2 regions of the Nocardioides sp. QY071 genome follow, and region 1 is predicted to be linked to the other one. Evidence: predicted binding sites of a transcription regulator. Region 1 holds the regulator's gene; the other holds the start of a gene.
The links. The regulator HrcA, encoded in region 1, represses chaperone genes, less so after heat shock. The targets are predictions, from matches to a motif close to TTGGCACTCGNNNNNNNCGAGTGCCAA.
Positions count from the first base shown of each region.

Region 2: the regulator HrcA is predicted to act here: its motif matches at 11,736-11,762, upstream of groES (co-chaperone GroES).

Region 1 is NZ_CP124681.1:1,910,614-1,925,531, forward strand. Features, by position in the region: gene QI633_RS09180 (M24 family metallopeptidase) at 1-931, shown strand, start outside; gene QI633_RS09185 (hydantoinase B/oxoprolinase family protein) at 921-2,705, shown strand; gene QI633_RS09190 (hydantoinase/oxoprolinase family protein) at 2,722-4,830, shown strand; gene QI633_RS09195 (hypothetical protein) at 4,917-6,371, shown strand; gene QI633_RS09200 (helix-turn-helix domain-containing protein) at 6,423-7,367, opposite strand; gene QI633_RS09205 (NAD(P)/FAD-dependent oxidoreductase) at 7,449-8,942, opposite strand; gene QI633_RS09210 (SDR family oxidoreductase) at 8,953-9,732, opposite strand; gene QI633_RS09215 (MBL fold metallo-hydrolase) at 9,866-10,642, opposite strand; gene QI633_RS09220 (hypothetical protein) at 10,670-11,404, opposite strand; gene hrcA (heat-inducible transcriptional repressor HrcA) at 11,593-12,618, shown strand; gene dnaJ (molecular chaperone DnaJ) at 12,630-13,790, shown strand; gene QI633_RS09235 (16S rRNA (uracil(1498)-N(3))-methyltransferase) at 13,806-14,558, shown strand; gene QI633_RS09240 (winged helix DNA-binding domain-containing protein) at 14,624-14,918, opposite strand, start outside.
Region 2 is NZ_CP124681.1:1,077,577-1,092,494, forward strand. Features, by position in the region: gene QI633_RS05120 (NAD(P)H-hydrate dehydratase) at 1-503, shown strand, start outside; gene alr (alanine racemase) at 508-1,677, shown strand; gene QI633_RS05130 (alpha/beta hydrolase) at 1,674-2,774, shown strand; gene tsaE (tRNA (adenosine(37)-N6)-threonylcarbamoyltransferase complex ATPase subunit type 1 TsaE) at 2,771-3,697, shown strand; gene QI633_RS05140 (glycoside hydrolase family 16 protein) at 3,860-5,038, shown strand; gene tsaB (tRNA (adenosine(37)-N6)-threonylcarbamoyltransferase complex dimerization subunit type 1 TsaB) at 5,081-5,704, shown strand; gene rimI (ribosomal protein S18-alanine N-acetyltransferase) at 5,701-6,150, shown strand; gene tsaD (tRNA (adenosine(37)-N6)-threonylcarbamoyltransferase complex transferase subunit TsaD) at 6,320-7,384, shown strand; gene QI633_RS05160 (oxygenase MpaB family protein) at 7,389-8,267, shown strand; gene QI633_RS05165 (class I SAM-dependent methyltransferase) at 8,301-9,476, opposite strand; gene QI633_RS05170 (MMPL family transporter) at 9,489-11,654, opposite strand; gene groES (co-chaperone GroES) at 11,854-12,147, shown strand; gene groL (chaperonin GroEL) at 12,229-13,854, shown strand; gene QI633_RS05185 (GNAT family N-acetyltransferase) at 14,218-14,918, shown strand, end outside.

The DNA of each region.
Region 1 (14,918 bases):
CTACCGGTTCCCGGCCACGACCGGCGCCGGCCTGGTCGAGGCGCTCAAGGAGTCGAGCCGGGTCGAGAAGGTCGGCATCATCGGCATGGGCCAGGTGCTCAAGGTCAACGAGTACCTCGCCCTCACCGAGGCGTTCCCGGGCTGCGCGTTCGTCGACTTCACCAAGGAGTTCGAGCGGATCCGCGCGGTCAAGAGCGGCTACGAGCTGGCGGGAGCCGAGGAGTCGGCGCACATCCTCGACCAGTGCTTCCACCGGCTGCTCGAGATCGTCCACCCCGGGATCACCGAGCGCGAGATCGGCGCCGAGATGCACCGCGTCGGCCACCTGCTGGGCGGAGAGGACCCGATCTTCCTGTCCATGCACACCGACGAGCAGAACGAGCACTCCCGCTCGACCTTCGACAGCCCGCGCGACCGGGTGCTCGGCACCCACGACGTGCACACGTTCTCCTTCGAGATGATCGGGCCGCGCGGCTACTGGACCGAGCTGGCCCGGATGGTCACCTTCGCCCAGCCCGACGAGGTCACCGCGCGGATGGCGCGCGCGGTCACCGACGGCATCGGGAACGGCGCCCGGGCGATGGCACCCGGCGCGATCCCGAGCGACATCCAGCGAACCGTGCTGACGGGCGTCGAGCAGCACGGTGCCACCACGTCGTACTGGTCCGGGCACTCGCTCGGCCTCGACGTGATCGAGGACCCGATGATCGGCCTCGACGTCGTCGAGGATCCCGAGCAGTCACCCGACAACACCATCGAGGCAGGCATGGTCCTGACCCTGCACCCGATGGTCCAGGACATCGAGGGGCGCCACAGCGGCTACATGTCCGACACTTTCATCGTGGAGTCCGGCGGCAGCCGGAAGCTCTCCGAGCACCCGACCGGTCTCCACCGCGTCTCCCGAGGAGGGGTCACCATCCATGACCACTGAGCCCATGACCACCGAGCCGACCACCGCGCCGGCCGCCGGCATCGACCCGATCACCGCGTCGGTCCTGCAGCGCCGGGTCGACTCCGTCGCCAAGGAGATGGCGACGATGCTGATGCGCTCGTCGCGCTCCCCGATCTTCAACGAGATCGGCGACCTGGTGACGGTCATCTTCGACCGCAACGGCAACACCCTGGCCCAGGCCGAGTTCGCCGCGATCATCGCCTTCGGCGCGCACCCGTCGCTGGAGTACATCATCGAGTACTTCGGCGACGACATCCACGAGGGCGACGTCATCATCCACAACGACGTCTACCACGGCGGCAACCAGAACGCGGACACCGGCATCTTCCTGCCGATCTTCGCCGAGGGGCAGCTGATCGGCTGGACCGCCGCGAAGGGCCACCTGGCCGACATCGGCGGCATGACGGCGGGTGGCTACAACCCCAACGCCCGTGACATCTGGCAGGAGGCGCTGCGGATCCCGCCGCTCAAGCTTGCCGAGAAGGGCGTCCCGCGCAAGGACGTATGGGACCTGCTCGCCGCCAACATCCGGTTCGGCTTCGTCATGGAGGACATCCGGGCGATGGTCGGCTGCTGCACCGTGGGCGCGCGTCGGGTGGTCGAGGTCGTCGACCGCTACGGGCTCGAGAGCTACGAGTCGCACTGGCGCTACATCCTCGACAGCTCGCGCCGCCAGGTCGAGGCCGAGGTCGGGCGCTGGCCCGACGGCCGCTACCACGGGGAGAGCTTCATGACCTCCGACGGCGTCGACCCGGAGAAGAAGTACAAGATCGCCGTCGACATCGAGATCGCCGGCAGCGACATCACCTTCGACTTCTCCGGCTCCGACGACCAGTCGCCCGGCATCTGCAACATGCCTCCCGCCGCGGCCAAGGGTGCGGTCCGGATCGCGTTCCTCATGTTGATGGCCAGCGGCGGGATCCGGATCCCCACCAACCAGGGGCTGTTCGCGCCGATCGCGACGAGGTTCCGCAAGGGATCGATCGTCGACCCGGAGTTCCCGGCCGCGACGATCTACGGCAACCAGCTCTGCGACGAGGTCGTCGAGGCGATCATGCTCGCGCTCGCCGACGCGCTGCCCGACCGGGTCTGCGCCGGCTGGAACAAGTACATGTGCACCGCCACCAACGGCATCGACCCGCGCACCGGTGAGCCGTTCGCGGCCTTCACCGTCTTCCAGAGGACAGGTCCCGGCGGCGTCCAGGGCCAGGACGGCTGGGACGCGCTCGGCTTCACCGGCACCGCCGGCCAGATGCGTTACCCCGACCCGGAGATGCTCGAGATCACCACTCCGCACTTCCTGGAGTACAACGAGTACCTCCCGGACTCCGCGGGCTCCGGCGAGTTCCGCGGCGGCTACGGCACGCGGTCGGCCTGGCGGACCTACGGGGAGGGCCAGATCGGTGTGACCCTGGCCGACAACATGGCGCACGAGGGCGCCTACCCGGCCCGCGGTCTGTTCGGTGGCCGCGACTCCGGCCTCAACGAGCTGCGCGTCGAGTACCCCGACGGCTCCGGTCAGGACTGGGGCTCCAAGGAGATCATCGACCAGCCCGTCGGCACCCGGATCGTCTCGAACGCCGGGGGCGGAGCGGGGTACGGCGACCCGCGCCGCCGTCCCGCGGCGAAGGTGCTCGCGGAGGTCCGCGACGGCCTCCTCTCGGCCGAGAAGGCCCGCGCCGACTACGGCGTCGTACTCACCGCCGACGGTCAGGCCGTCGACGAAGTCCAGACCGCGGCGCTGCGCGCCTGACCCGCAAGGACCCACCATGAGCACCACCATGAGCATCCGAATCGGAATCGACGTCGGCGGCACGTTCACCGACTTCCTCGTGATCTACCCCGACGGCAGCCGCCGCATCCACAAGACCAGCTCGGTCCCGTCCGATCCACCGCAGGCGGTGCTCAACGGGCTGCGCGAGCTGGCCGACCTCGAGGGCACGACCGTCGAGGAGTTCGTCGACCGGATCGGCATGATCGTGCACGGCACGACCGTGACCACCAACGCGCTGCTGACCCGGCGCGGCCCGAAGACCGCCATGCTCGTCACCGAGGGCTTCCGTGACGTGCTGCCGATGCGGCACGGCACCCGCGAGGACGGCTACGACAACCTCCTCGCGATGCCGGAGCCGCTCGCGCCGCGACACCTCCGGCTGCCGATCGAGGGCCGGATGGACTACCAGGGCGAAGAAGTGACGCCGCTCGACGAAGACGGTGTACGCGCGGCTGCGGCGACCCTGCGTGAGCAGGGCGTCGAGTCGGTCGCCATCTCGTTCATGCACTCGCACGCCAACGCGGCGCACGAGCAGCGGGCCGCGGAGCTGCTCCGCGAGCTGCTGCCCGACGTCTACCTCACCGAGTCGGCGGAACTGCTCGGCCAGGCGCGCTACTACGAGCGCTCCAGCGCCGCCGTCCTCAACTCGTACGCCGGGCCGATCATCTCGTCGTACCTGACGACGCTGACCGGCCTGCTCGAGGAGGTGCGCTTCGGCGGACTCCTCCTCATGATGCAGTCCAACGGTGGCGTAGCGACGCCCGACCAGCTGGCCCGGCGGGCCGCCCTGTCGCTGCTGTCCGGCCCGGCGTCGGGGCCGACCGCGGGCCTGCTGGTCACCGCCGAGCACGGCTGGGACTCGTGCCTGACCGTCGACATGGGCGGCACCAGCTTCGACGCCGCGGCGGTCAAGGGCGGCAAGCCGCTGGTGATGACCGACGGCAGCATCGACCGCTGGTCGCTGGCGCTGCCCTCGGTCGACATCCACACCATCGGCGCGGGGGGAGGCTCGATCGCCTCCGTGGACGAGGGCGGTCTGCTCAGTGTCGGACCGCAGAGCGCCGGAGCCGTGCCCGGCCCGGCCTGCTACGGCCGCGGCGGCGACCGTCCGACAACGACCGACGCGGACGTCGTGCTCGGCTACCTGGACCCGGACAGCTTCCTCAACGGCCAGATGCAGCTGGACAAGAAGGCCGCCGAGGAGGCGATCCGCCGCGACGTCGCCGAGCCGCTGGGCATCAGCGTGCTGGAGGCGGCGGCCGGCATCTACGAGATGGTCAACGTCTCGATGGCCTCCGGCGTCCGTGACATCACGGTGCGTCGGGGCCTGGACCCGCGGGACTTCCCGATCGTCGTGGCGGGCGGTGCGGGACCGGTCCACGCGGCCGCGATCGCGGGCGAGCTGGACATCCCGGTACTGATCACGCCCCGTGACTCGTCGATCTTCTGTGCGGCCGGCATGCTCGTGTGCGACTTCAAGCACGACTACGTGCAGAGCGCCAACGACCGGCTCGACAGCCTCGACCTCGACGGCCTGGTCCACACCTGGAAGGCGATGGCCGAGGAGGGCCGCGCGACCCTGCACGGCGAGGGGGTCGGCGACGACGCGATCTCCTTCGAGCCGTCGCTCGACCTGCGCTACAAGGGCCAGTGGTACGAGCTGGGCATCCCGCTCGATGCCACCATGCTCGACGCACCCGACGTCGCCGCGATCGCGTCCGCCTTCCACGCCGAGCACGAACTGCTCTTCGGCTACCACAGCGACGAGATGCCCATCGACGTCCTCAACGTCCGCCTGTCGGCGGTCGGGCGGACCTCCGACGAGCGGATCGACCTGAGCTCGGAAGTCCCGGTCGACAAGCCCGCGCGTCCCGCCCGGCGAGAGATCTGGTCTCCGGCACAGAAGGCGATGGTCGAGGTCGACGTCCACCAGGGCACCTCGATGGGGCCGGGCACCCGGCTCAGCGGGCCCGCGGTCATCGAGCTCGGTACGACGACCATCGTCGTGCTCGACCAGTACGACTGCGTCGTCGACCGCAGCGGCTCGTTCGTGATGTACCTGCGCGAGCGCGCAGCGGAGATCGAGGCGCAGCTCAACCTCTGAGCCTCACCGTCTCTCGGGCTCCCACACCGGCCCGGCGCAGTCAGCGCCGGGCCGGTCACCCCACCCACCCCGTCAGGAGTTCCGTCATGCCCGAAAACACCCCACGACGGCCCGATCTCCGGGCCGTCATCGAGGACAACGCCCTCCAGTCCGTGCCCCTCGACCAGCGCCAGAGCGGCTGGTCGCTGTTCGCCAACACCGCCGGTGTCGGCTCGACCCTCGTCGTCCTCGGGGTCGGCGCGGCCGTCACCTTCACCGCCGGGACCAAGTGGGGACTCGTCGTCGCCCTGGTCGCGGCGGTCTTCGGCTCGTCGATCGGCTGGGCCGTGGGCCGGATCTGTCAGGTGACCGGCACGTCCTCCACGGTCACCGCCCGCTTCCACGGCCTCGGCGCCCGTGGGTCGGCGATCGCCTCGCTGGTCTTCGCGTTCATGATCCTGGGCTTCCTCGCCCTGGAGAACGCACTGCTCTACTACGGCACGATCTTCATGTTCGGCTGGGAGCCGTCGGCGGCCAACAAGATCGGCATCTTCGGCGTCCTGACGCTGGCCTGGATCGCGCTCACGACGTTCGGCCTGGGGCTCGTGCAGAAGGTCTCCCTGCTGCTCACCGCCGTCTGCGGCGTGCTGTTCGTCGTCGTCACCGTGATCGCGCTCGACAAGTCCCACGTCTCGCTGGCCGACATCTGGGCCTACAGCCCGCCGAACGTCGGCTTCACCGAGGTCACCGGCGCGCTCTCGATCATCGCCGGCATCGCCGGTGCCCTCGCCCTCGTGGGGGCCGACTTCAGCCGCTACGCCCGGACGTCGAGCGACGTGAAGGTGCTCGCCGTCGGCGGCGCGATCGTGGTCAACATCGTGATCGTCGCGATCGGCACCATCGTCTTCCAGGCCGGCAACGTCGTGGTCGCCGAGTACCTCGCTGACCCGGCCAACGCCGCCCAGGCGGCCAGCCAGGCCGGTGCCACGATCCCGGAGAAGATCGCCTTCATGTCGTCGGCCAACCCCGGCGCGTACTTCATCGTCCTGTCCGGCTTCCTCGGGTTCCTCGTGATGTACGCCGCGCAGGCCAAGGCGCAGGTGCTCAACACGTACTCGGGCTCGCTCGCGCTGAGCAACCTGTCCGACGCGGTCCTCGGCCGCAGCCCGGGCCGACTGTTCATGGTGGTGCTCGGCAACGTCATCGCGCTGCTCGCGATCTGGGGCGACATCCTGGACCGGATCAACTCGTTCCTCGGCCTGCTGGGCATCCTCACCACCGCGCTGTGCGCGCTGATGATCACCGACTTCTTCGTGGTCGGGCGTGGTCGGGCCCGCAGCGCGGAGCGGGTCGAGCAGGTCAACTGGGCGGGCGTCGTCGCGATGCTGGGCTCGTCCGCCGTCGCCTACTGGCTGCAGGACTCCGGCCGGACCAACCTCGGCTTCCTGGTCGCGCTCGTCCTGTGTCCGGTGGTGTACGTCGTCCTGCGCACCTCGCTGCTGCCCGAGGGCCGCGGCACGAACACCGTCGCGGCCAGCGCCGCGCTGGAGCTGGCGGAGTAGGCAGTCCAGTCCGACCCGCTTCGCACCCACCTGGCGCGCTGACCATCGGGGTCAGCGCGCCAGCGTCTGTGAGGGCAGCTCGTGGAAGCGGTCACGGTAGGCCCGGGCGAAGCGGCCGAGGTGGAAGAAGCCCCACCGGGCGGCCACGACGGCGACGGTCGTCGACAGCGGGTCGGCGGCGACCAGGTCGCGCCGGGCGCGCTCGAGCCGGGCCCGCCGTACCTCGGCCAGGGGAGTGGTCCCCAGGTCGCGGTGGAAGGCATCCTGGAGCGTGCGCGCCGACACGCCGCTGAGCTCGGCCAGGTCGGCGACCCGCCAAGCCCGCCCGGGGTCGCCGTCGATGAGCGCCTGCGCGGTGCGGACCGCGTGCGTGGGAGCGGCGGTGCGGGGCTGCGCGACTGCGCTGTTGGGCTGCAGCGCGATCAGCGCCGCGACGAGGGTCTGCTCGTAGCTGGTCGCGACCAGCGGGGAGTGGATCAGGTCGCTGCCGACCTCGAGCTGCTCGACGCAGAGCCACAGCAGCCGCAGCCAGTCCCGCGCCGATGGGCGGTCGAGGGCGAGCACCGGGTCGAAGGCGACGCCGGGTGCGGCGAGGGCCTCGACCGCGCTGCGTCGTACCTGGACCACGAGCTTGGCGCAGTCCGCGGACCAGCGCATGTCGACCGGGTCGTCGGGCGACCCAACGAACGCCGTGCGCCGGTCGGCGACCAGCTCCCGCCGTCCCGAGCGCACCCGGGCCCGCCCACGCAGGGGCAGCTGGACGAGGTAGAAGTCGAGGAAGCGGCCCGGCGTGATCCGGACCTCCTCGCCGTAGCGCATGTAGTTGAGGACCACGTCCTCGCCGATCCCGACGGCGTTGTGCACCAGGTCCAGCCGGCCGTCACGGCGCGCCAGCGTCAGCGCGTGGGCGCAGTAGCGCGCAGCGACCTGCTCCCGAGCGACGTCGAGCTCGGTCGTGACGACCACGGGGTGCTGGGCGAGCAGGTCGGCGCCCATGGGCTGCTCCTTGCGTGAACGGGTCCGCCGACCCTAGGGCCGGGGGACCCGTTCACGCACCGGATCCGGTCGGGTTTTTCGTCACGCGGAATCGGCGGAGGCCTGTCGTGCGACCCGCCGTGCCAGCCGTCGGGCGACCTTCCGGTATGACGACGGGCGGACCGGGAGCAGCCACTGCACCGCCTTCGTGGCACGGCCGACGTCGAGGCCGACCTCGCCGAGCACCTCGTCGATGTTGTGCATCGAGAAGGGCACGACGTTGGTGCCACGCGCGGAGTGCCCGTCGGTCCGATCCTCCATCCACGCGACCCGATCGCGCACGACCGCCCGCATCGTCTCCGGTGCGGGGACCGTGTGGTGGCCCGCGAGGTAGGAGGCGATCCAGACCGCAGACATCTCGGCCGAGAGCGGTGAGAAGAACGACGAGTTGTAGCCGGCGAAGGTCAGGTCCGGCACGTCGACCGGCAGGATCTGGCGGTAGAGGGCGAAGTTCCCGCGCTCGTCGAGGAGGCGGTGCTGCACGTCCTCGGGGAGGAACGGGACCTCCTGCCGGAAGCCGGTGCCGCACACGACGACGTCCGCGCGGACCACCGAGCCGTCGGAGAGCTCGGCGTGGGGCCGGCCGTCCTTCTCCAGGAAGCGGGCCACGACCGTGTCGCGACGGACCGCGATCGTGCCGGCGGCGACGCCCTCGTAGAACCCCTCGGTCGCCAGGGACACCGAGGCCTTGGCGATGCTCGCGAAGGGAGCATCGGGGACCAGCCCCAGGCCGGGCAGCCCGAGCTGGGCGGTGACGACCTTCTCGACGCTGCCGAGCATCGCGTCCGGCAGGGCGGAGCCACGGGCGTGCAGGGCCCGCTCGACACCGGTGAGCCGCTGGTAGGGGAACAGCCCCTCGCCGAGCCGGGTGAGCAGCAGGTACTTGTAGTTGAGCACGCCCTTGATCCGGCGGGGCACCTTCCAGAGCAGGCCCCGGGCCACCACGGTCGTGCTCGCGGCGACGCGGCTCACCTCGACCGCGACGTCGCACGACGACTTTCCGTAGCCGACCATCAGCACGTGCCGGTCGCGGACCTCCTCGAGGCCGGCCAGCTCGCTCGTCGCGATCAGCCGGCCACCGGCGGCGGTGAGCTCGGCGACGCCCTCGAAGTCGGGGATCGCGGGCTCGCAGAAGATGCCGTTCGCGACGACGAGGTGGTCGTAGTGCTCGGTGCCGGCCCCGGCGCCGGTGGTGGTCACGTCCCACCCGCCGCCAGCAGCGGGCACGGCCTGCTCGACCCCGGTGCCGAGGCGGAGGAACGGGGCGAGCCCGAAGCGCTCGACGTACTCCTCGAGGTACTCCTGCACCTGGGCGCCCTCCAACCACTGGGGGAAGCGGCGCGGCATCGGGTGGTCGGAGAAGTGGTAGGTCTGCTTGTTGTTCTGGGTCCGCAGTCCGGGGTAGCGGCGGGTGCGGCTCCACACGCCGCCGACGTCCGGGGCCTTGTCGTGGACGGTGACGTCGTGGCCGAGCTGGCGCAGCACCTTGGCGGAGGCGAGGCCGGCGAAGCCCGCGCCGACGATGGCGATCCTCATCCCGACCACCTCACGCCATCAGCTGCGGGATCGCGGGCAGTGCCTGCTCGGGTCCGAGCGCCGAGTAGCCGCCGTCGACCGCCCAGTCCGCGCCGGTGACCACGGACGCCGCATCGGAGGCCAGGAAGGCCACCACGGCGCCGATCTCGGCGGGGTCGGCCACCCGGCCGGTGAGGTGGAAGGGCGCGGCCACGGCGTCGGTCTTCGCGCGGTCGCCGCCGGAGAGCTGGTCCATGATCTTCGACCAGGTCCAGCCGGGGCTCACCGAGTTGACCCGGATCCCGTCGGCGGCGAGGTCCAGCGCCATGCTGCGGGTCAGCTGGACGACGGCCGCCTTGCTGGCCGGGTAGGTCCATCGGCCCGGCTGGGCGACCTTCGAGGAGACCGACCCGAAGTTGATGACCGAGGCGTGCCGGCTGGCGCGGAGCCAGGGGAGGGCGGCCTGGACGACGGCGACCATCGAGACCACGTTGACGTCCAGCGCGGTGAGCCAGTCGGCTCGGGAGGTCGCGGGCCCGTCGTCGAGGTAGACGCTGGCGAGGTTGACCACGACGTCGATGCCGCCGTGCTGCGCGGCGGTCTCCCGCACCAGCGCGGCGACCTGGTCGTCGTCGGTGACGTCGGTGCGCCGGAAGGTCACCGAACCGCCGGTGACCGGGGCCGCGCCGGCGGCGTCGAGGTCTGCCACGACCACGTGCGCGCCGGCGTCGGCGAGCGCCTGGACCACGCCGTGTCCGATCAGGGTCGAGCCGCCGGTCACGATCGCCGTGCGGGCGTCGAGAGCTCCCATCGTTCCTGCCTCCTTGTTCTCGGGAAGAGATTGGGAGGGGACGTTAGGGAGGCAGGACGCGCCGCGACTATCCGTTGTGCGCGGACCTCGTCCGGTCTGCGCCGCGGGCGGTCGGGTCCTGCGACGTGGGAGCTCAGGCCAGCGGCAGCTGTCGCCTCGCCGGAGGCAGCTGCGCGTACCCCCGCCCGATCGCGTGGTGCAGCGCCTCGAGAGGGAAGGGCCAGTCGGCGGCGCCGAGCGCCTCGGCCTCGGGTACGCCGCCGGCAGCGAGCTCGCGGATCGTCTCGGCGACGGCACGCAGGTCGTCGCACTGCTGCTCGACGAACCGCCGGTCGACCACGCCGCCGTGCCCGGGTACGACGACGGTCGAGGGAGTGGTCAGGCCGAGGACTAGGTCGAGCGTCTGCGGCCAGTCCATCGGCCAGGAGTCGGAGCCGATCGACGGGGGAGCGGACTCCTCGACGAGGTCGCCGGCGAGGAGTACGTCGGCGTCGGGGACCCGGACGACGAGGTCGCCGGCGGTGTGGCCGCGGCCGGGGTGCACGAGCTCGAGCTGACGGTCGCCGAGGTCGATGACCGCGGCGCTGGAGAAGGTGTGGTCGGCGGGCGGTGCGGCGGGGTCGGTGCGGGCCGCGGCCTCGTCGGTCGCGTGGACCGGCAGGTCGTCGTAGCGGTCCTTGAAGGCGGCGTTGCCGAGCACGTGGTCGAAGTGGTCGTGAGTGTTGACGACCGCGACGACCGGGCCGGCGCGCAGGTCGCCGATCGCGGCGATGGCGGCGCGGGCCTCGGCGGCGCTGGCCAGCGTGTCGATGACCACCAGGCCCCGCTCGCCCCCGACGGCGACCAGGTTGACGTCGTACGACGGAACGCGGCGGACCCAGACCCGGTCCGCGACCTCGGTGAACGGCACGCGTCCACCGTAGCGATCCGGAGCGGCTCAGCAGAGGCCGGCGTGCAGCTCGGTGCGCAGCAGCTCGCCCAGCTCCTGCGCGGAGCAGGCCGCGGTGGCGAAGCGGAGCACGGTGCGGTGGGCGCCGGTGAGGTCGACCCAGCGCAGCTCGACGCCCTCGGGGCGCAGCCCGGTGAGCTGGACGCCGACGACCTCGCCGAGGCGCGTCTGCGTCATCGAGGCGACGGCGCGGCGCAGCTCGTCCTGGTGGCAGTGGTTGGCGTGCTCGGTGGAGCGCTGCAGGAAGCCGCGGTTGAGGTCGTGCTCGGCGGAGGTGAACGCGGCGAGCGGCACCCGGACGCGGGTCTCGTCGGGTGCGTCGTCCGGCGCACTGGCCCGGGCGAGCAGCGCGAAGTCGAGGTCGACGCCGATCCGCATCCGGATCTCGTCGCAGCACTCGCACTGCTCGAGACCGAGCGCGTCGAGGCGCCCGGACAGGGTCAGCGTGGCGTCGCGGTCGGGGGAGCCGGCGGCGCCGAGGCCGCTCGTGAGGGTGAGCAGCGCGCCGCGGGCGTCTGTGGCGGCGATGGCGAGGGCGGAGTCGGCGGGGCAGGAGAGGACCGGGCGACCGCCGTGGTCCTGCATCTCGAGCAGGCTGTCATCGAGCCCGGCCGTCACGTCGTCGAGGCCGTCGACGACGAGCTGTACCTCGAGCGGGCAGGCCAGGATGCTGCGCGCGGCAGCGGCGAGGCGTCGTACGTCGAGACCGGGGTCGACCGTCATGTCCGCTCCTTGCAGCTCCGTCGTGAGCCTGGGTGATATTAGGTGAGCCTAACCTACTTGAATCGCGGCGGAGAGGGAAGGGCGTGTCCCGCGGGTCCGGGGATTCGACCGGGTCAGGGCTAGGATTGGCACTCCCGGCGGTGGAGTGCCAGGTTCCACGGGGCTCGGCGAAGGTTCAGGAGGTGGGCATGCAGGAGGAGCGCAGGCTCGCCGTGCTGCGGGCGATCGTCGAGGACTACGTCTCGACCGAGGAGCCGGTCGGCTCCAAGGCGCTCGTCGAGCGCCACCACCTCAACGTCTCGCCGGCCACCATCCGCAACGACATGGCGGCGCTCGAGGAGGAGGGATACCTCCACCAGCCGCACACCAGCGCCGGTCGGGTGCCGACCGACAAGGGCTACCGGCTCTTCGTCGACCGCCTCTCCACGGTCAAGCCGACCACTCAGGCCGAGCGCCGCGCGATCGCCGGATTCCTCGAGGGCGCGGTCGACCTCGACGACGTCGTGAACCGCTCGGTCCGCCTGCTCGCGCAGCTGACCCGGCAGGTCGCCGTCGTGCAGTACCCCACGCTCTCGCGCTCCACCGTGCGCCACATCGAGGTCGTCGCGCTGACGCCGGTGCGGCTGCTGCTGGTGCTGATCCTGAGCTCGGGCCGTGTCGAGCAGCGCCTCGTCGAGCTCGACGCCGAGATCAGCGACGACGAGCTCGCCACCCTGCGCTCGCGGATCAACCTCGCCGCCACCGGCGAGGTGATCGCCGACGCCGCCACCGCGCTCCTCGCCCTGGTCCGCGACGACGCGGGCACCCCGACGGCCTCCGCGCCCACCGTCGCCGTCGTCGACACCTTGGTCGAGGCGATGAGCGACCACCGCTCCGACGAGCGCGTCGTCGTCGGCGGTACGGCGAACCTGGCCCGGTTCGGCGACAGCTTCGAGACCTCGGTCCGCCCGCTGCTCGAGGCGCTCGAGGAACAGGTCGTGCTCCTCAAGCTGCTCGGCGAGGCGACCTCCGGCGGTGCGGTGACGGTCCGCATCGGCGCCGAGGGCCCCTACGAGAACCTCGCCTCCACCAGCGTGGTCGCCACCGGCTACGGCCCCGACGACGCGCTCGCCGCGCTCGGGATCGTCGGCCCCACCCGCATGGACTACCCCGGAACGATGGCGGCGGTGCGTGCCGTGGCGCGCTACGTCTCCCGCATCCTCGACGAGAGCTGAGAAGAAGAGAAGTGAGCCAGGACCCCTACGAGCTGCTGGGCGTCGGTCGCGACGCCGACGCCGACGCCATCAAGAAGGCCTACCGCAAGCTCGCCCGCCAGCTCCACCCGGACGTCAACCCGGACCCGGAGAGCCAGGAGCGGTTCAAGCAGGTCACCGCCGCCTACGAGGTGCTCTCCGACCCGCAGAAGCGGGCGGCCTACGACCGCGGCGGCGACCCGTTCGGCGGCGGCTTCGGCGGTCAGGGCGCGGGCTTCTCGTTCACCGACATCATGGACGCCTTCTTCGGCGGCCAAGGTGGCGCGCAGGGCGGTGGCCGCGGTCCGCGGCCGCGCGTGCGGCGCGGTCAGGACGCCCTGATCCGGATCGAGGTCGAGCTCGCCGAGGCCGCCTTCGGCGTCTCCCGCGAGCTCAAGGTCGACACCGCCGTGCGGTGCACCACCTGCGGCGGCGAGGGCGCCGCCCCCGGCAGCCACCCGGTTCCGTGCGAGACCTGCCACGGCCAGGGCGAGGTCGCCCACGTCCAGCGCTCCTTCCTCGGCGAGATCCGCACGCTGCGCCCGTGCGCGGCGTGCCGCGGATTCGGCACCGTGATCCCCGACCCGTGCCGCGAGTGTGCGGGCGATGGTCGGGTCCGCTCGCGTCGTACCCTCACCGTCAAGATCCCCGCCGGCGTCGACAACGGCACTCGCGTCCAGCTCAGCGAGCAGGGCGAGGTCGGTCCCGGCGGCGGCCCCGCCGGCGACCTGTACGTCGAGATCCACGTCGCGCCGCACGAGGTCTTCGAGCGCCACGGCAACGACCTGCACTGCGCCGTGTCGGTGCCGATGACCGCCGCCGCCCTCGGTACGACGATCGAGCTGCCCACCCTCGAGGCCGACCTCGACGCGAGCGCGGACGTCGAGCGCTCCTTCGACCTGCAGGTCCCCGCCGGCACCCAGTCCGGCCACCAGGTCCTGCTCCGCGGCCGCGGCGTCCCCGGTCTGCGTGGCGGGCGCGGCGACCTCGCCGTCACCATCGCCGTCGACACCCCGACCCGGCTCGACCCCCGCCAGGAGGAGCTGCTGCGCGAGCTGGCGGCGATCCGCGGAGAGGAGCAGCCGACCGGCGACGTCCGCCCGGCCCACAAGACCATGTTCGGCCGGCTCCGCGACGCGTTCACCGCGCACTGACCCACGGCTGAGCACATGACGCTGCCCCAGCACCTCGTCGCGTCGCTCGACGGCGTGGGCCCCGGTGACGCGGTCACCGTCGAGGGCCACGAGGCACACCACGCGGTCGTCGTACGACGGCTGCGGGTGGGGGAGCGGCTGCTGCTCACCGACGGGCTGGGCCTGGTCGCGACCGGCGAGGTGACCGCCACCGCCAAGCGGGCGTTCACCGTCAGCGTCACCGCGGTCGAGGACCATCCCGAGCCCCGGCCGTCGGTCACCGTCGTGCAGGCGCTGCCCAAGGGTGAGCGCGGCGAGCTCGCCGTCGAGGTCCTCACCGAGATCGGGGTCGCCCGGATCGTCCCGTGGGCCGCCGCCCGCAGCGTCGCCGTCTGGAAGGGCGAGCGCGCCGCCAAGTCGCACGCCAAGTGGCAGGCGACCGCCCGCGAGGCGGCCAAGCAGGCCCGCCGCGCCTGGCACCCGACCGTGCTGCCGCTCGCCGGGACCGACGAGGTGGTCGACCTGATCGGCTCCGCCGACGTCGCGGTCGTCCTCCACGAGGACGCCACCGAGCCACTCGGCGCCCTCGCCCTGCCCGCCGACGGCGACCTGGTCGTCGTGGTCGGACCGGAGGGCGGTCTCACCGAGGCGGAGGTCGGCCGGTTCGTGGCGCAGGGCGCGGTCGCCGTACGCCTCGGTGCCGAGGTGCTGCGCACCTCCACCGCCGGCGTCGCCGCTGTCGCCGCACTGCTGTCGCGGACCCGCCGCTGGGGTGGTCTGACCAGTTAGGGATTGGGCACGAACCGCAGCTGGATGGCCCGAAATGTTGCGGTTTGGTCCCAAACCGCAACAACTCAGCGGGCCAGCAGCGCCTCGACCCGCCCGATCTCCTCGTCCAGCCCGGCGCGCTCGGACCGGGTCAGCTCCCGGACCAGCTCGACGACCACGACCCGGCCGTCCTCGACCCGCCACAGGCCGGCCAGCCAGCCGTCGGCGTAGATCGACAGGGCCTGGGCGCCGTTGACGCCCATCCACAGCCGGCGGTGCTCGGGTGCGGTCACCCGGTCGCGACCGGCGTGGGAGAGCCAGACGTTGTCGTAGTTGCCGAGCAGCCGCACGGGCGCGGGCGCGTCCTCGTCGGCGATGGGG
Region 2 (14,918 bases), 830 kb from region 1:
ACACGGGAGCCGAGGACGCCGTACGCCGCTCGCTGGCCGACGGTGTCCCCCTGGTCATCGACGCCGACGCGATCGCCTTCGCCGGCACCACCCGGGGCCGCCCGGTGGTCCTCACGCCCCATGCCGGCGAGCTGGCCCGGCTGCTCGACGTCGAGCGTGCCGAGGTCGAGGCGCGGATGCTCGAGCACGCCCGACTGGCCGCCCACCGCTTCGACGCCGTCGTCCTGCTCAAGGGCCGCCACACGGTGGTCGCCCGCCCCGACGGACGGGCCCGAGTCACCACGACCGGCACCCCCTGGCTCGCGACCGCGGGCGCCGGCGACGTCCTCGGCGGCCTGGTCGGCGCGCTGCTGGCGGCCGGGCTCGACCCGTTCGACGCCGCCTCTGCCGGCTCCTGGCTGCACGGCGCCGCCGCGACCCGGGCCGCCCAGGACGGGCTGATCGTCGCGAGTGACGTGGCCGCGGCCCTCCCGGCGGTCCTCGGGACCTTGGTGGGACGATAGGACGATGGAGCGCCCGCCCCTCGGCCCGGCCGGGATCGTCGTCGACCTGGCGGCGGTCCGGGCCAACGCGCGGCTGCTGCGCGCCACGGCCGGCGTGCCCCTGATCGCCGTGGTGAAGGCCGACGGCTACGGCCACGGCATGGTCGAGTGCGCGCGGGCCGCCCGGGAGGGCGGCGCGGAATGGCTGGCGACGGCGACGGTCGAAGAGGCGCTGGCGCTACGCGCCGCCGGCGTCGAGGGACCACTGCTGTGCTGGCTCAACGGGCCCGACAGCGACCTCGCCGCTGCCGCCGACGCCGGCATCGACCTGACCGCCCACAGCGTGGCCGACCTCGACGCGATGGCCGCCGCCTTCGCGAGCCGCACCGCCCCGGCGCGGGTCCAGCTCAAGGTCGACACCGGACTGTCCCGCAACGGCGCGCCGCGCGCGCACTGGGCCGAGGTGTTCGCCCGGGCCCGGGTTGGCGAGGAGGCCGGGACCTGGCGGATCACCGGGATCTGGTCCCACTTCGCCTGCGCCGACGAGCCGGCCCACCCCGCCAACGACCGCCAGGAGCAGGCCTTCCGCGACGCCCTCGCCCTCGCCGACGAGCACGGCCTGCGCCCCGGGCTGCGCCACCTCGCCAACTCCGCCGCGGCGATCCTGCGGCCCTCCTCCCGCTTCGACGCGGTCCGCTGCGGCATCGCGGTCTACGGCCTCGACCCGGCGCCCGGGCAGGACACCGGCATCGGGCTGGTGCCCGCGATGACCGTGACCGCGCCGCTGCTCTCGGTCAAGGACCTCGCACCCGGCGACGCCGTCTCCTACGGCCAGCGCTGGGTCGCCGAGCAGCCGACCACGGTCGGCCTGGTCCCGGTCGGGTACGGCGAGGGCATCCCGCGCAACGCCAGCCGGCCCGGCGCCCCGGACGAGGCGGCCACCGTCGGCATCGACGGCAAGCGGCGGCCGATCCGCGGCACCGTCTGCATGGACCAGGTCGTCGTCGACCTCGGGGGAGACCGGCCAGCGGTCGGCAGCGAGGTCGTCGTCCTCGGCCCGCCCTCCGCGGGCGGGCCCACCGCCCAGGACTGGGCCGAGGCGTGCGGCACCATCAACTACGAGATCGTCACCAGGATCGGGGGGCGGATGTCCCGCAACTACGTGGACTCCGAGGCCGACGGAGCCGACGCATGAGCCGCCGCGGCCGGGTCGTCGGGTCCCTCGCTGGCGCCCTCGGCGTCGCAGCCGGTACGGCGGCCGTCGGGATCCTGCGCCAGCAGCGGGCGATCAGCCGGCGGGCGGGCGAGGAGATCCCCTTCGGGAGCCTGCACTCGACGCCGGTGACCGTGGTCGCCGACGACGGCCTGCCGCTCCACGTCGAGGTCGACGAGGTCGAGCCGGTCGCCGCCTCGGGTGGCGCGGTCGAGCGGCTGCTGCGTCGTACCAAGGGCGACACGCCCCCGGTCACCGTGGTCTTCGTCCACGGCTTCTGCCTCAACCTCGACTGCTGGCACTTCCAGCGCGCGGCGTACCGCGGCCTGGTCCGCACCGTCTACTACGACCAGCGCTCCCACGGCCGCTCCGGCAACTCCGATCGCGCCCACTCGACCATCGACCAGCTCGGCCGCGACCTGCACCGGGTGCTCGAGGAGGTCGTCCCCGACGGGCCGGTCGTGCTGGTCGGGCACTCGATGGGTGGGATGTCCATCGTCGCGTTCGCCGAGCAGTACCCCGAGCTGGTCGGCACCCGCGTGGTCGGCGCCGGCCTGATCTCGACGACCGCCGGCGGCCTCGACCCGAGCCGGATCCTGCTGCCGATGCTGCCCGCCCGCCTGGCCGGCCCGATGACCAGCAGCGCCGTACGGACCCTGCACCTCGGCCACCGCGCCATCGACTCGCTGCGCCGCGCGGGCAGCGCCGTCGCGACGGTCGCCACCGACCGGTTCGCGTTCGGCAGCGACGTGCCGCGCGGGTACGTCGAGTTCGTCGACGACATGCTCGCCGCCACCCCTTTCGAGGTGGTCGCCGACTTCTTCCCGCACTTCGCGGGCCTCGACAAGTTCGACTTCGTCGAGGTGCTCGGCCGGGTGCCCACGTCGGTCATCTGCGGCACCGACGACCGGATCACCTCGATCGGGCACTCCCGCAAGCTGCAGTCCCGGATCCCCGGGGCGCGGCTGCTCGAGTGCGAGGGCGCCGGCCACATGGTCACCATGGAGCGCCACGAGCTGGTCAACGCCGAGCTCGACCAGCTGATCACCGCCGCATCCGCGAGGGCAGCGACGCGATGAGCGTGGAGACGAGGCGCGTCGGCCCGGAGGCCGCCGCGGAGGTGCTGGCCGTGGTGAAGGCGGCGTTCGCGGACCGCCCGGTCCTCGACCCGCCGGCCGACGCCCTGGCCGAGACCGAGGACTCCATCGCCGCGATGCTCGCCCCGAGCGGCGGGCTGCTGACCCTCGACGACGGCCGTCCGGTCGCCGCCCTGGTCCTCGACCCGGTCGACGACGCCGTCTACCTGCGCCGGGTCAGCGTCGACCCGGCGGCCCAGGGCCACGGCCTCGCCCACGGACTGGTCCGCGCCGCGCTGCTCGACATCGCCCGCGCCGGCGCCCGGCGGGTCCGGCTGCTGGCCCGCGAGGAGCTGCCGCGCACGATCGGCTTCTGGCGCGAGCTCGGCTTCGTCGAGACCGGCCGGCACGCGCCGTACGTCGAGATGGCGCGCCCCGCGCCGGTGATCGTCGACGTGCCGGGTGCCGACGACATGCGCGCCCTGGGGAGGCGGGTCGCGGCGTACCTCAGCGGCGGCGACGTGCTCGTCCTCAGCGGCGAGCTCGGCGCCGGGAAGACGACGTTCACCCAGGGCCTCGGGGAGGGGCTCGGCGTGCGGGGCCAGATCACCTCGCCGACCTTCGTCATCGCCCGGGTGCACCCCGCGCTCGGCGCCGGGCCCGAGCTGGTCCACGTCGACGCCTACCGCCTCGGCGGGCAGGCCGAGCTCGACGACCTCGACCTCGACACCGACCTCGACGAGGCGGTCACGGTCGTCGAGTGGGGGACCGGGATCGCCGAGGGCCTGGCCGAGGACCGGCTCGAGGTGCGGATCACCCGCGCGACCGGGGATACGGCCGCCGACCCCGAGGCCGATCCGCGCCTCGTCGAGCTCGACGGCATCGGCACCCGCTGGCTCGAGACGGACCTCCGCGAGCTCGGCTGAGCAGGCCGAGCGCCGCACGGGACCTTCGTCCTTTACTTTCAGGGACCCCGGCCCGGATCCGATGGCCCGTCGGGTGCAGTGGACTCGGGCCGCGCACCCGATCCGTCGACCCCTCTCCGATTCCTACGGTGATGACCGAGGGAATCTTGGGGGGAACCAACGATGCGTTTGCTGCGAGTGCTGCTGTCCGCCGCGCTGGTCGCCGTGCTGGTCGCCACCGCGGTCGGACTCGTCGACGGCCCGGCCGTGGCCGGTGAGTCCCGGCGGCCGGTGCTGGACCGGGTGACGTCGCGAGCGGCCCATCAGAGTGTCGTGTTCAAGGGCCGGGCCAAGCCGCGCCAGGTCGTCCGGCTGCAGGCCCGCGGGCCGTCGTACTGGACCACCGTCGGGAAGGACAGGGCCTCGCGCAAGGGCGTCTTCCGGATCACCGTCCCCTATCCCGACACCCCGCGCACCTACCGGGTCGTGGCCGGCGGCAAGGTCAGCAAGACCCGCCGGGTCGTGCCGACGCCGCCCGCACCGGGCGCCCCGGCCACCCCGAAACCGCCTGCACCCAGCGACGGTTGCGGCGTGCGGCCCGAGCGCGCCGAGGGCGGCTACTACGCCTGCACCTTCCGCGACGACTTCGACGGCACCACGCTCGACCCCGCGATCTGGATGGCCCAGGAGACCTGGTTCAGCGGCATGACGACGGCGAGCGGCTCCTGCTACGTCGACAACGACCGCACCATCGCGGTCGCGTCCGGCCACCTGCGGCTCACCGCGACCGTGCTCGACGAGCCGTTCGTGTGCCGCAGTCCGTACGGCGACTTCACCACCGACACCGAGGCCTCGACCGTGGTCACCCGGTCCCGGTTCACCCAGACCTACGGGCGCTTCGAGGCCCGCCTCAAGATGCCCGCCGAGGCCGGGACCGCCGGTGCGCACTCCGCGTTCTGGCTCTACCCGCAGGATCAGGCCTACGGCCGCTGGCCCGCTTCGGGCGAGATCGACGTCGCCGAGTGGTTCAGCGCCCGGCCCGCGAACGTCTACCCCTCGGTGCACTACGCCGGCGAGAACAACATGTTGAGCACCGGTTTCTCCTGCGCGATGCCCACCTCGTCGACCGAGTTCCACGACTACGCCGTCGAGTGGACGCCGAGCGTGATGCGCTTCTACTACGACGGCAGCCTGTGCTTCACCCACGCCTGGACGCCGGCCGGCCTGGTCGCGCCGCAGCCGTTCGACCGGCCGTTCTACCTCGTGTTCACCCAGATCTGGGGCGGCGGGTGGAACGCCCGCGCGCCCGGCATGCCGGACACCTCCACCCTGGTCGTCGACTGGGTGAAGGCCTGGCAGTAGCCACCCGGCCCCGGCCCGGAGGACATGGCCTAGCCTCGGAGGGTGCTGCTCGCCTTCGACACCGCCTCCTCGACGGTCACCGTCGCGCTGCACGATGGGACCGACGTGGTCGCCGCGGCGACCTCCGACCGCGGCATGAAGCACGGTGAGCAGCTCGCCCCGCTCATCGAGCAGGTGCTGTCCGGCGCCGGTGCCCGCCCGGCCGACCTGACCGGCATCGCCGTCGGGGTCGGCCCCGGCCCGTTCACGGGACTCCGCGTCGGGCTGGTCACCGCGCGCACCATGGCCCACGTGCTCGGCGTACCCGTCCACGGGGTGTGTTCGCTCGACGCGCTCGCCCTCGAGGCGGTCGAGACCGGCGCGGTCGACGGCGCGTTCGTCGTCGCCTCCGACGCCCGGCGCAAGGAGGTCTACCTCGCCTCGTACGACGCCCGCGGCGCTCGCCTCGACGAGCCGGTCGTCGACAAGCCCGCCGTGCTCGCCACGACCGGGCCGGTGGTCGGGGAGGGTGCCCGGCTCTACCCGGAGGCGTTCCCCGACGCGCGCGGCCCGCAGCGGCCCGACGCGGCCTGGCTGGCGCGGGGCGTGGTCGCCGACCGGTTCACGGTCCTGGGCTCGGAGCCGCTCTACCTGCGGCGCCCCGACGCCGTCGCGCCGGCCCGATGACCACCACGACCCGCCCCGCGGCGGTCGCCGACGTCGCGGCGATCGTCGCGCTCGAGGCCGATGCCTTCCCGCTCGACCCCTGGTCGGAGAACCTCGTCGGCGAGGGGGTCGGCGGTGCGCTGCCGACCGTTGCCTACCTCGTCGCCGAGGAGGCTGGCGCCTTCGCCGGCTACGCCGTGGTCAGCGTGGTCGACGTGGACGCCGAGCTGCAGCGGATCGCGGTGCCCGAGGAGCTGCGGCGCACGGGCGTCGCGACCGCGCTGCTGTCGGCCGTGCGCGCGACCGCGACCGACGGGGGTGCAGAGCGGTTGCTGCTCGAGGTCCGCGAGGACAACCTCGCGGCGCGGCTGTTCTACGAGCGGCACGGGTTCGCCGAGCTCGGGCGCCGGCCGCGCTACTACAGGGACGGGACCGACGCGCTGGTGCTGAGCGCTCGAGTTCCTTGAGTGCTTGCCGTGCTCCGGGTGCGTGCATGGCAAGGCGGCGGAGCGACGGCATACCGGGTTGTCTACCGAGCGACGGCAACGCAGCCAGGTGCGTGCCCGGGGCGCGGCATACGTCAAGGAAGCTCGGGCGCTCAGCACCTTGGCTGAGCACACCCGTCACAATGGTGTCGTGACGACCCGCGACGAACCCCTGGTCCTCGGCATCGAGACCTCGTGCGACGAGACCGGTGTCGGCATCGTGCGCGGCCACACGCTGCTCGCTGACGCCGTCGCGAGCAGCGTCGAGGAGCACGCGCGGTTCGGGGGCGTCGTACCCGAGGTCGCGAGCCGCGCCCACCTCGAGGCGATGGTTCCCACGATCCAGCGCGCCTGCGACACGGCGGGGGTCGCGCTGTCCGACGTCGACGCGATCGCGGTGACGCACGGGCCCGGGCTGGCCGGCGCCCTGCTCGTCGGCGTCGCTTCCGCGAAGGCGCTGGCGCTCTCCCTGGGCAAGCCGATCTACGGCGTCAACCACCTCGCCGCGCACGTCGCCGTGGACCAGCTCGAGCACGGCCCGCTTCCCGAGCCCTGTCTCGCCCTGCTCGTCTCCGGGGGGCACTCCAGCCTGCTCAAGGTCACCGACATCACCGGCGCCGACGGCGGTGTGGACCCGATGGGCGCCACCATCGACGATGCCGCGGGCGAGGCCTTCGACAAGGTCGCACGGCTGCTCGGGCTGCCGTTCCCTGGCGGCCCCCACATCGACCGCGTCGCCCGCGAGGGCGACCAGGTCGCCATCGACTTCCCGCGCGGGCTCAGCACCCGCCGCGACCTGGAGCGGCACCGCTTCGACTTCTCCTTCTCCGGCCTCAAGACCGCCGTGGCCCGCTGGGTCGAGGCCCGCGAGCGCTCGGGCGAGCCGGTGCCGGTCGCCGACGTCGCCGCCTCCTTCCAGGAGGCCGTGTGCGACGTGCTGGTCCGCAAGGCGCTCGACGCCGCGAGCGCTGAGGGCATCGAGGACCTGATGATCGGCGGTGGCGTCGCCGCCAACTCCCGGCTCCGGGCGCTCGCCGAGGAGCGCGCGACGAAGCTGGGCATCCGGGTCCGCGTGCCGCGCCCCGGCTTGTGCACCGACAACGGCGCCATGGTCGCGGCGCTCGGCTCGACCATGGTCGCGCGCGGCCGGACCCCCTCGACCCTGGACCTGCCGGCCGACTCGAGCCTGCCGGTCACCGACGTGCTGGCCGGCTGAGACCGTGGCACCGGAGGCGGGCTACTTCCCCGAAGGGTCGATGCTCCGCCACGTCCAGTCCCACCGCGCGGTCGGGCAGACCTACGGCCAGCGGGCGCTCATCATCGGCGCCACCCACCCCGTGCCGTACGTCGGCACCTCCCAGGCCACCCTCGCCAAGGAACGCCCGTTCGAGCGGCTCGCCCGTACCGCGCTCGCGTTCGAGACCGTGTTCTTCGCGCCCCGCACCGAGGCCGACCGGCTGCTGGCCGCGGTGCACGGACTGCACCAGCGGGTGCGCGGCGAGCTGGACCGCGACGAGGGGTCGTTCGGCCGAGGGACGCCGTACGACGCCTTCGACCCGGAGCTGATGCTGTGGACGATGGCGATGCTCGCGGACTCCTCGCGGGTCGCCTTCGAGACCCTTGTGCGGCCGCTGACGGCGGGCGAGAAGGACGACCTGTGGGCCGACTGGGTCCGCTTCGGCGAGCTGTTCGGGATGCCCCGGTCAGTGGCGCCGCCCGGCGCGGCGGCCTTCGAGCAGTGGATGCGCGACTGGTACGCCTCCGGTCGGATGCACCTGACCGCCGAGGCCCGCGTGGTCGGCCTCGCCATCGCCCGTGACATGCCGGTGCCGTGGCCGATGACGCCTGGCATCAAGACCACCAACCTCGTCGTGCAGGGGATGCTGCCGCCGGCGGTCCGCGACCTCTACGGCCTGCGCTGGTCGCCCGCGCACGCGCTGGCCTGGCGCGCTGTCACCGCGGGGGTGCGGGGCTCGCGGCACGTCGTACCGGACCGGGTGCGGCTCGGTGACAACAGCGACCTGCACCGGCTGGTGATCCGCAGCGAGCGGGCGGCCGCCGCCCGGGGCCGGCGCACCATGGACCTGCCGGCCGTCTGAAGCTGGCTCAGCCTGTATTCGGTGAATGCAGGCTCAGAAGGGCTCGACGAGCAGCGCCGTGCCCTCGCCGGAGACCCGGGTCAGCACGATCGTCGCCTCGGCGTCGCCGCTCAGTGCCAGCCGCTTGCGCAGTGCCTCAGGAGACACATCGACGCCGCGCTTCTTGATGGTCAGCCGGCCGATGCCGCGCTCACGCAGCGCCGCCTTGAGCTGCTTCTCCCGGTAGGGGAGCGTCTCGAGGACCCGGTAGCTGCGGGCGAAGGGCGTGCGGAACGGTTCATCTGCCGTGACGTAGGCGATCCTCGGGTCGACCAGGCCGCCGTCGACCCCGGCCGCCACGGCCGTGACCAGGCCGGCCCGGATCACCGCACCGTCGGGCTCGTAGAGGTACCCACCGACCGCGCGCACGCCGACGGCACCCGGGCCGGGGTCCTCCTCGTCGGTGATCGTGGCCAGGCCGCCCGCGCCGATCACGGTCGCGCGGCGGGCGACGGTGGCGGTCCGCCCGGCCCACAGCGCGGCCTCCTTGACCTCGCCGTCGTCGCTGACCCACTCGGCCTCGACGCCGGCGGGCACCAGCGTGTGCGGGATGCCGGGCGCGACCTTGACGCAGGCGTCGCGGCGCAGCAGCCCCTCCACCCACGTCCACGGCGGGGTCCAGTCCTCGACCCGGAAGCTGCGCCCGGCCCCCGAGCGGCGGGCCGGGTCGGCGAAGGCGAGGTCGAACCCGCTGTGGTCGACGGTCGTGGCGTCGGCGACCTGGACCGCACCGGGTAGGCCGAGCGCGGCCAGGTTGGCCTCCGCGACGGCCACCCGGACCGGGTCCAGGTCGACGCCGGCGCACACGATGCCCGCGGAGGCGGCCGCGACCAGGTCGCCGCCGATCCCGCAGCCGAGATCGACCAGGGTCTGCGCCCCGAACGCCGACGCCCGTCCGGCCCGGTGCCGCGCCACCCGCAGCCGGGTCGCCTGCTCCAGGGCGTCGGGCGTGAAGTACATCCGCGCTGCCAGGTCACCGAACTTCGCGACCGCACGGGCCCGCAGCTCCACCTGGGTCAGTGCTGTCGCGGCCCGCTCCGGCGTCGTCGTACGACGCAGCGCGGAGCCCGCCGCCAGCGGGGCGGCACCGTCCGCGACCAGGGCGGTGGCCTCGGCGAGCAGCGCCTGCCCCTCGTCGGTCAGCAGCCACCGGAAGTCGTCGAGGTCCACCCCCCGATCCTGTCAGGTCGTGGGCGCGAGCTCCGGCTCCGGCTCGTCGTCGGCGTCCTTGGCGGGCTTCTCGTCGCCGTGACCGGGCCACCAGGCCGCGTGGCCGAGCAGCGAGGTCAGTGCCGGCGTGAAGAACATGGACATCACGAACGACACGATCAAGATGCCGACCGCGAGCGCGAAGCCCATCGACACGATCAGCGTGTTGCCGCCGAGCATGAGCGAGGCGAAGGTGCCCGCCAGGATGACGCCCGCAGCCGCGATCGTGGGTCCGGCGTGGGTGACCGCCTGGCGTGCGGCGTCGTGCGGGTCGCGTCCCTCGCGCGCCTCCTCGCGGAGCCGGGCGATCATCAAGATGTTGTAGTCCGTGCCGAGGGCGGTGACGAACAGGTAGATGTAGATCGGCAGCATGAAGATCAGCCCGGACTCGCCGCCGATGTGCTGGAACGCGATCACCGTCAGGCCCAGGGTCGCGGCGAAGCCCAGGCCCACCGCGGCCATCAGGAACCACGGGGCGACCAGGCTGCGCAGCAGCAGGGCGAGGATCAGCATGATGATCACGGCCGCGACCGGGAAGACCACCTTGTAGTCGCGGGCCATCGCCGCGGACATGTCGGCGAAGATGCCGGGCGTGCCGCCGACGTACGCCTCGGTGCCGTCCGGGGCGGCCTCGTGGGCCGTGTCGCGGATCGGTCCGGCGACGTTGTCCTGCGCGGCGTCGGAGACCGGGTCGTCGGACAGGGTCAGGTAGAACTGGTACGCGGTCCCGTCCTTCGAGGGCAGCGGACCGGCCACCGCGTCGACGCCCTTGGCCTTGCCCAGCGCGTCCCCGAAGGCGGTGAGCTGGTCGGGCGTGACGTCGGCGCCGTCGGCGTCCACCAGCACCGGGACAGGCTCGGCCGCGCCGGCTGAGAAGTGCTCGGTGAAGGTGGTCATCGCCTCGGTGGACTCGACCCCCTTGGGCAGGCTGGAGTTGAAGTCGAAGGACGGGTTGAAGCTGAGCGCGAAGATCGCCAGCACCGTCATCGCGCCGCCCGACACGAGCGCGGTCAGGCCGGGACGACGCCCGACGGCGTTGCCGAGCTTGATGAAGGTGCCGTGCTTGGGCTCCTTCTGCCACGCCTTCGACGGCCAGAACAGGGCCTTGCCGAGCAGAGACACGACGGCCGGCACCAGGGTCAGCGCGGCGAGCAGGGTGACGAACACGGCGATCGCCAGGGCCGGGCCGATCGCCCGGAAGATGCTGAGCGAGCTGAGGATGAGCGCCATGAAGGCCACGATCACCGCGCCACCGGCCGAGGCGATCGCCTCACCGGCACGGTCGAGGCTGTAGATGACCGAGTCCTTGACGGCCGCTCCGGTGCGCAGGCGCTCGCGGTGCCGGAACAGGAAGAACAGGATGTAGTCGGTGCCGACGCCGTACAGGACGACGACCAGGATCTGCTGGACCGATGCGTCGGCCTTGAGGTCGAAGACGTCGTTGGCCCAGGCGATGGCGCCGGTGGCGATCGAGGAGACCAGGCCGACCACGACGATGGGCAGCAGGCAGATCAGCACGCTGCGGAAGATCAGGGCGAGCAGCCCGATGATGAGGACGACGGTCGCGACGGCGACGATGAGCAGGGTGTCGGCGCTGGACTCCTGGGAGTCGAGACCCTGGGGCACCGCGCCGGTCGCGCGGATCTCGAGGTCGGTGCCGGCGACGAGCTTCTTGATGTCCTTGCGCAGCAGCTTGGCGTCGTCCATGGCCTGGGTGTCGTAGCCGGTGGCTCCGTCGGCGAGGGGGATCACCGCGAACATCACGGTGCCGTCCTCGGAGAGGTTCGGCTTGCCCGACTCGTCCTGCCCGATGACGACCTGCTGGAAGGTCTTCTTGCCCAGCTCCGGCGCGAGCTTCTCGCCGAGGGCGGTGACCTCGTTCGCGTCGTCGCCGGTGAGCTTGCCGCCGTCCTTGCGCTCGATCACCAGGATCGCGCCTGGCGAGAAGGAGTCGGAGAACTTGGCGTCCTGGATCTTGAGGGCCTGGATCGACTCGTAGTGGTCGGGCAGGAACTCGGAGTTGTCCTGGGTCGACTCGAGGGCGGGAGCCGCGGCACCCACGATCACGGCGATGAGCACCCAGGCGGCGATGACGTACCAACGGAAACGGGTCACGAAGCGACCGAGCGCAGCGAACATGGCGGAAACGCTATCGGCGTGCAGGGGGCCCGGGTCAACCGACTTTGGTAGGTCGTCACCAGCAGCCGCCCCAGGGTGCCTCTGGCACTCACTTGCGGAGAGTGCTAGTTTCGTTTCTGGCACTCTCACCGCGAGTGTGCCAGCGCAGGTCTCCTGCACGACACACCCCAGACAGTCTCAGAAAGTGGAGGTCGACATCGTGTCGGTCAACATCAAGCCGCTCGAGGACCGGATCGTCGTCAAGCCTCTCGAGGCCGAGCAGACCACCGCCTCGGGCCTGGTCATCCCCGACACCGCCAAGGAGAAGCCCCAGGAGGGCGAGGTCCTGGCCATCGGCCCCGGCCGCATCGACGACAACGGCAACCGCGTCCCGCTCGACGTGGCCGTGGGTGACAAGGTCATCTACAGCAAGTACGGCGGCACCGAGGTCAAGTACGCCGGCGCCGAGTACCTCATCCTCTCGGCCCGCGACGTCCTCGCGGTCATCGCCTGAGCTGAGTCTCGTATCGCCCGGGACGTCCGCATCCGTGCGTGACGTCCCGGGCGTTCGGCTTTCCATCCAAGGAGTGAAGTAGTGCCCAAGATCCTGGAGTTCGACGAGAACGCCCGCCGCGCCCTCGAGCGCGGCGTCGACGCCCTCGCCAACACCGTCAAGGTGACGCTCGGCCCGAAGGGCCGCTACGTCGTGCTCGACAAGAAGTGGGGTGCGCCGACCATCACCAACGACGGCGTGACCGTCGCGCGTGAGGTCGAGCTGGACGACCCGTTCGAGAACCTCGGTGCCCAGCTCACCAAGGAGGTCGCGACCAAGACCAACGACGTCGCCGGAGACGGTACGACGACCGCCACCGTCCTCGCCCAGGCGCTGGTCCACGAGGGCCTGCGCGCCGTCGCCGCCGGGGTGAACCCGATGGGCCTCAAGCGCGGCATGGACGCCGCGGCCGCCGCCGTGGCCGACGCCCTCAAGGCCGCCGCCCGCGACGTCGACGACGAGAAGGACATCGCCTCCGTGGCGACGGTCTCCTCGCGCGACAGCCACATCGGCGAGCTGCTCGCCGAGGCGTTCGGCAAGGTCGGCAAGGACGGTGTGATCACGGTCGAGGAGTCCAACACCCCCTCGACCGAGCTCGAGTTCACCGAGGGCATGCAGTTCGACAAGGGCTACATCTCGGCGTACTTCGTCACCGACGCGGAGCGCCAGGAGGCCGTCCTCGACGACCCGTACGTCCTCATCCACCAGGGCAAGATCGGCGCGATCGCCGACCTGCTGCCGCTGCTGGAGAAGGTCATCCAGGCCGGCAAGCCGCTCTTCATCCTCGCCGAGGACGTGGAGGGTGAGGCGCTCTCCACCCTGGTCGTCAACAAGATCCGCGGCACCTTCAACGCCGTCGCGGTGAAGGCCCCGGCGTTCGGCGACCGCCGCAAGGCGATGCTGCAGGACATTGCCGTCCTCACCGGCGGCCAGGTCATCTCGCCCGAGGTCGGCCTCAAGCTCGACCAGGTCGGCCTCGACGTGCTGGGCCAGGCGCGGCGCATCGTGATCACCAAGGACAACACCACGATCATCGACGGCGCCGGCTCGGTCACCGAGGTGGCGGGTCGCGTCGAGCAGATCAAGAAGGAGATCGAGGCGTCCGACTCCGACTGGGACACCGAGAAGCTCCAGGAGCGGCTGGCCAAGCTCTCCGGCGGCGTCGTGGTGATCAAGGTCGGCGCGCACACCGAGGTCGAGCTCAAGGAGAAGAAGCACCGGATCGAGGACGCCGTCTCCGCGACGCGCGCCGCGATCGAGGAGGGCATCGTCTCGGGCGGTGGCTCGGCGCTCGTCCACGCGGTGTCGGTCCTCGACGGTGACCTCGGCCTGACCGGCGACGAGGCCTTCGGCGTGCGGATCGTGCGCAAGGCCGCCGACGAGCCGCTGCGCTGGATCGCCGAGAACGGTGGCGAGAACGGCTACGTGATCACCAACAAGGTCCGCGAGCTCGGCGTCGGCAACGGCTACAACGCCGCCACCGGCGAGTACGGCGACCTCGTGGCCCAGGGTGTCATCGACCCGGTCAAGGTGACCCGCTCGGCCCTGGCCAACGCGGTCTCCGTCGCGGGCATGCTGCTGACGACCGAGGTGCTGGTCGTCGACAAGCCCGAGGAGGAGGAGCCCGAGGCGGCCGGTCACGGCCACGGGCACGGCCACGGCCACTGAGTCCTCGCTCGAACGCTTCGGCCCGCCGCACCCCGGGTGCGGCGGGCCGCTGCATTCCTGGCACCTCGGCGGCTCCTGCTGGACGCCGACCCGGCACAAACGTGCGCGCAGATCGCGCCGACCCGGCGCCAAGGTGCACGCAGATCACGCCGACCCGGCACAAAGGTGCGTCGAGATCGCGCCGACCCGGCGCGAAGTGTCCGCCGGCGTTGCCACTTTCTGCCGGGTCGACGTGATCCGGAGGCCACTTTCTGCCGGGTCGGCGATGCTTGCAGGACAGTTCGGGCCGGGTGGGTGGACAGGGGTCGGTGCCCGAAACATTGGTGATCGCCCAAGGACACGAATGTCTGGCATGGTGAGGACATGTTGTGGCGCGTGCGAGCCGGACTGCCCGACCGGCCCGGGTCCCTTGCGGAGCTGGCGGCGGCCTGCGGCCGGGCCGGGGTCAACATCCAGACCGTGCAGGTCTTCCCCGAGGGCACCTCGGTCACCGACGAGCTGGTCCTGCAGGTGCCGCAGGACTGGACGGCCGAGCAGCTCCACGAGCTGGTGACCGCGGCCGGCGGCGAGGCGGTGAGCGCCGTACCCGTGACGACGGCGGCGCTCGAGGACCAGCCGACCCGCTACGTCCAGGCCGTGCGGGCGATCATCGCGCAGCCGGCGACCTTCCCCGAGGTGGCGGCGCACCTGTTCGACGCCGACGTCGCGCCCAGCGACGGGTCGGAGGACGTGCTGGAGATGACGATCGGCGCCACGACCACGATCCAGGTACGCCGGGACACGCCCTTCACCGCCATCGAGCGGGACCGGGCCTCGGCGCTGGCCGAGCTTGTGGGGGAGGTGCTCGCCGCTCAGGTCGCGCCCGCCCCGCACCAGCCGGCAGCCGGGGACCCCGACTTCGTCACGAACGGGGCCGTGGTCTCCGCGCTGGCGGGCGGCAAGGTGACCGGCCGCGCCGAGTTCACGCCGACCGAGGACGACGAGCCGTGGCCGGTGGACCTGTGGGTCGACCCGGCCTGGCACCGCCGCGGTGTCGGCACCCGGCTGCTCGCCGACGTCGCCCG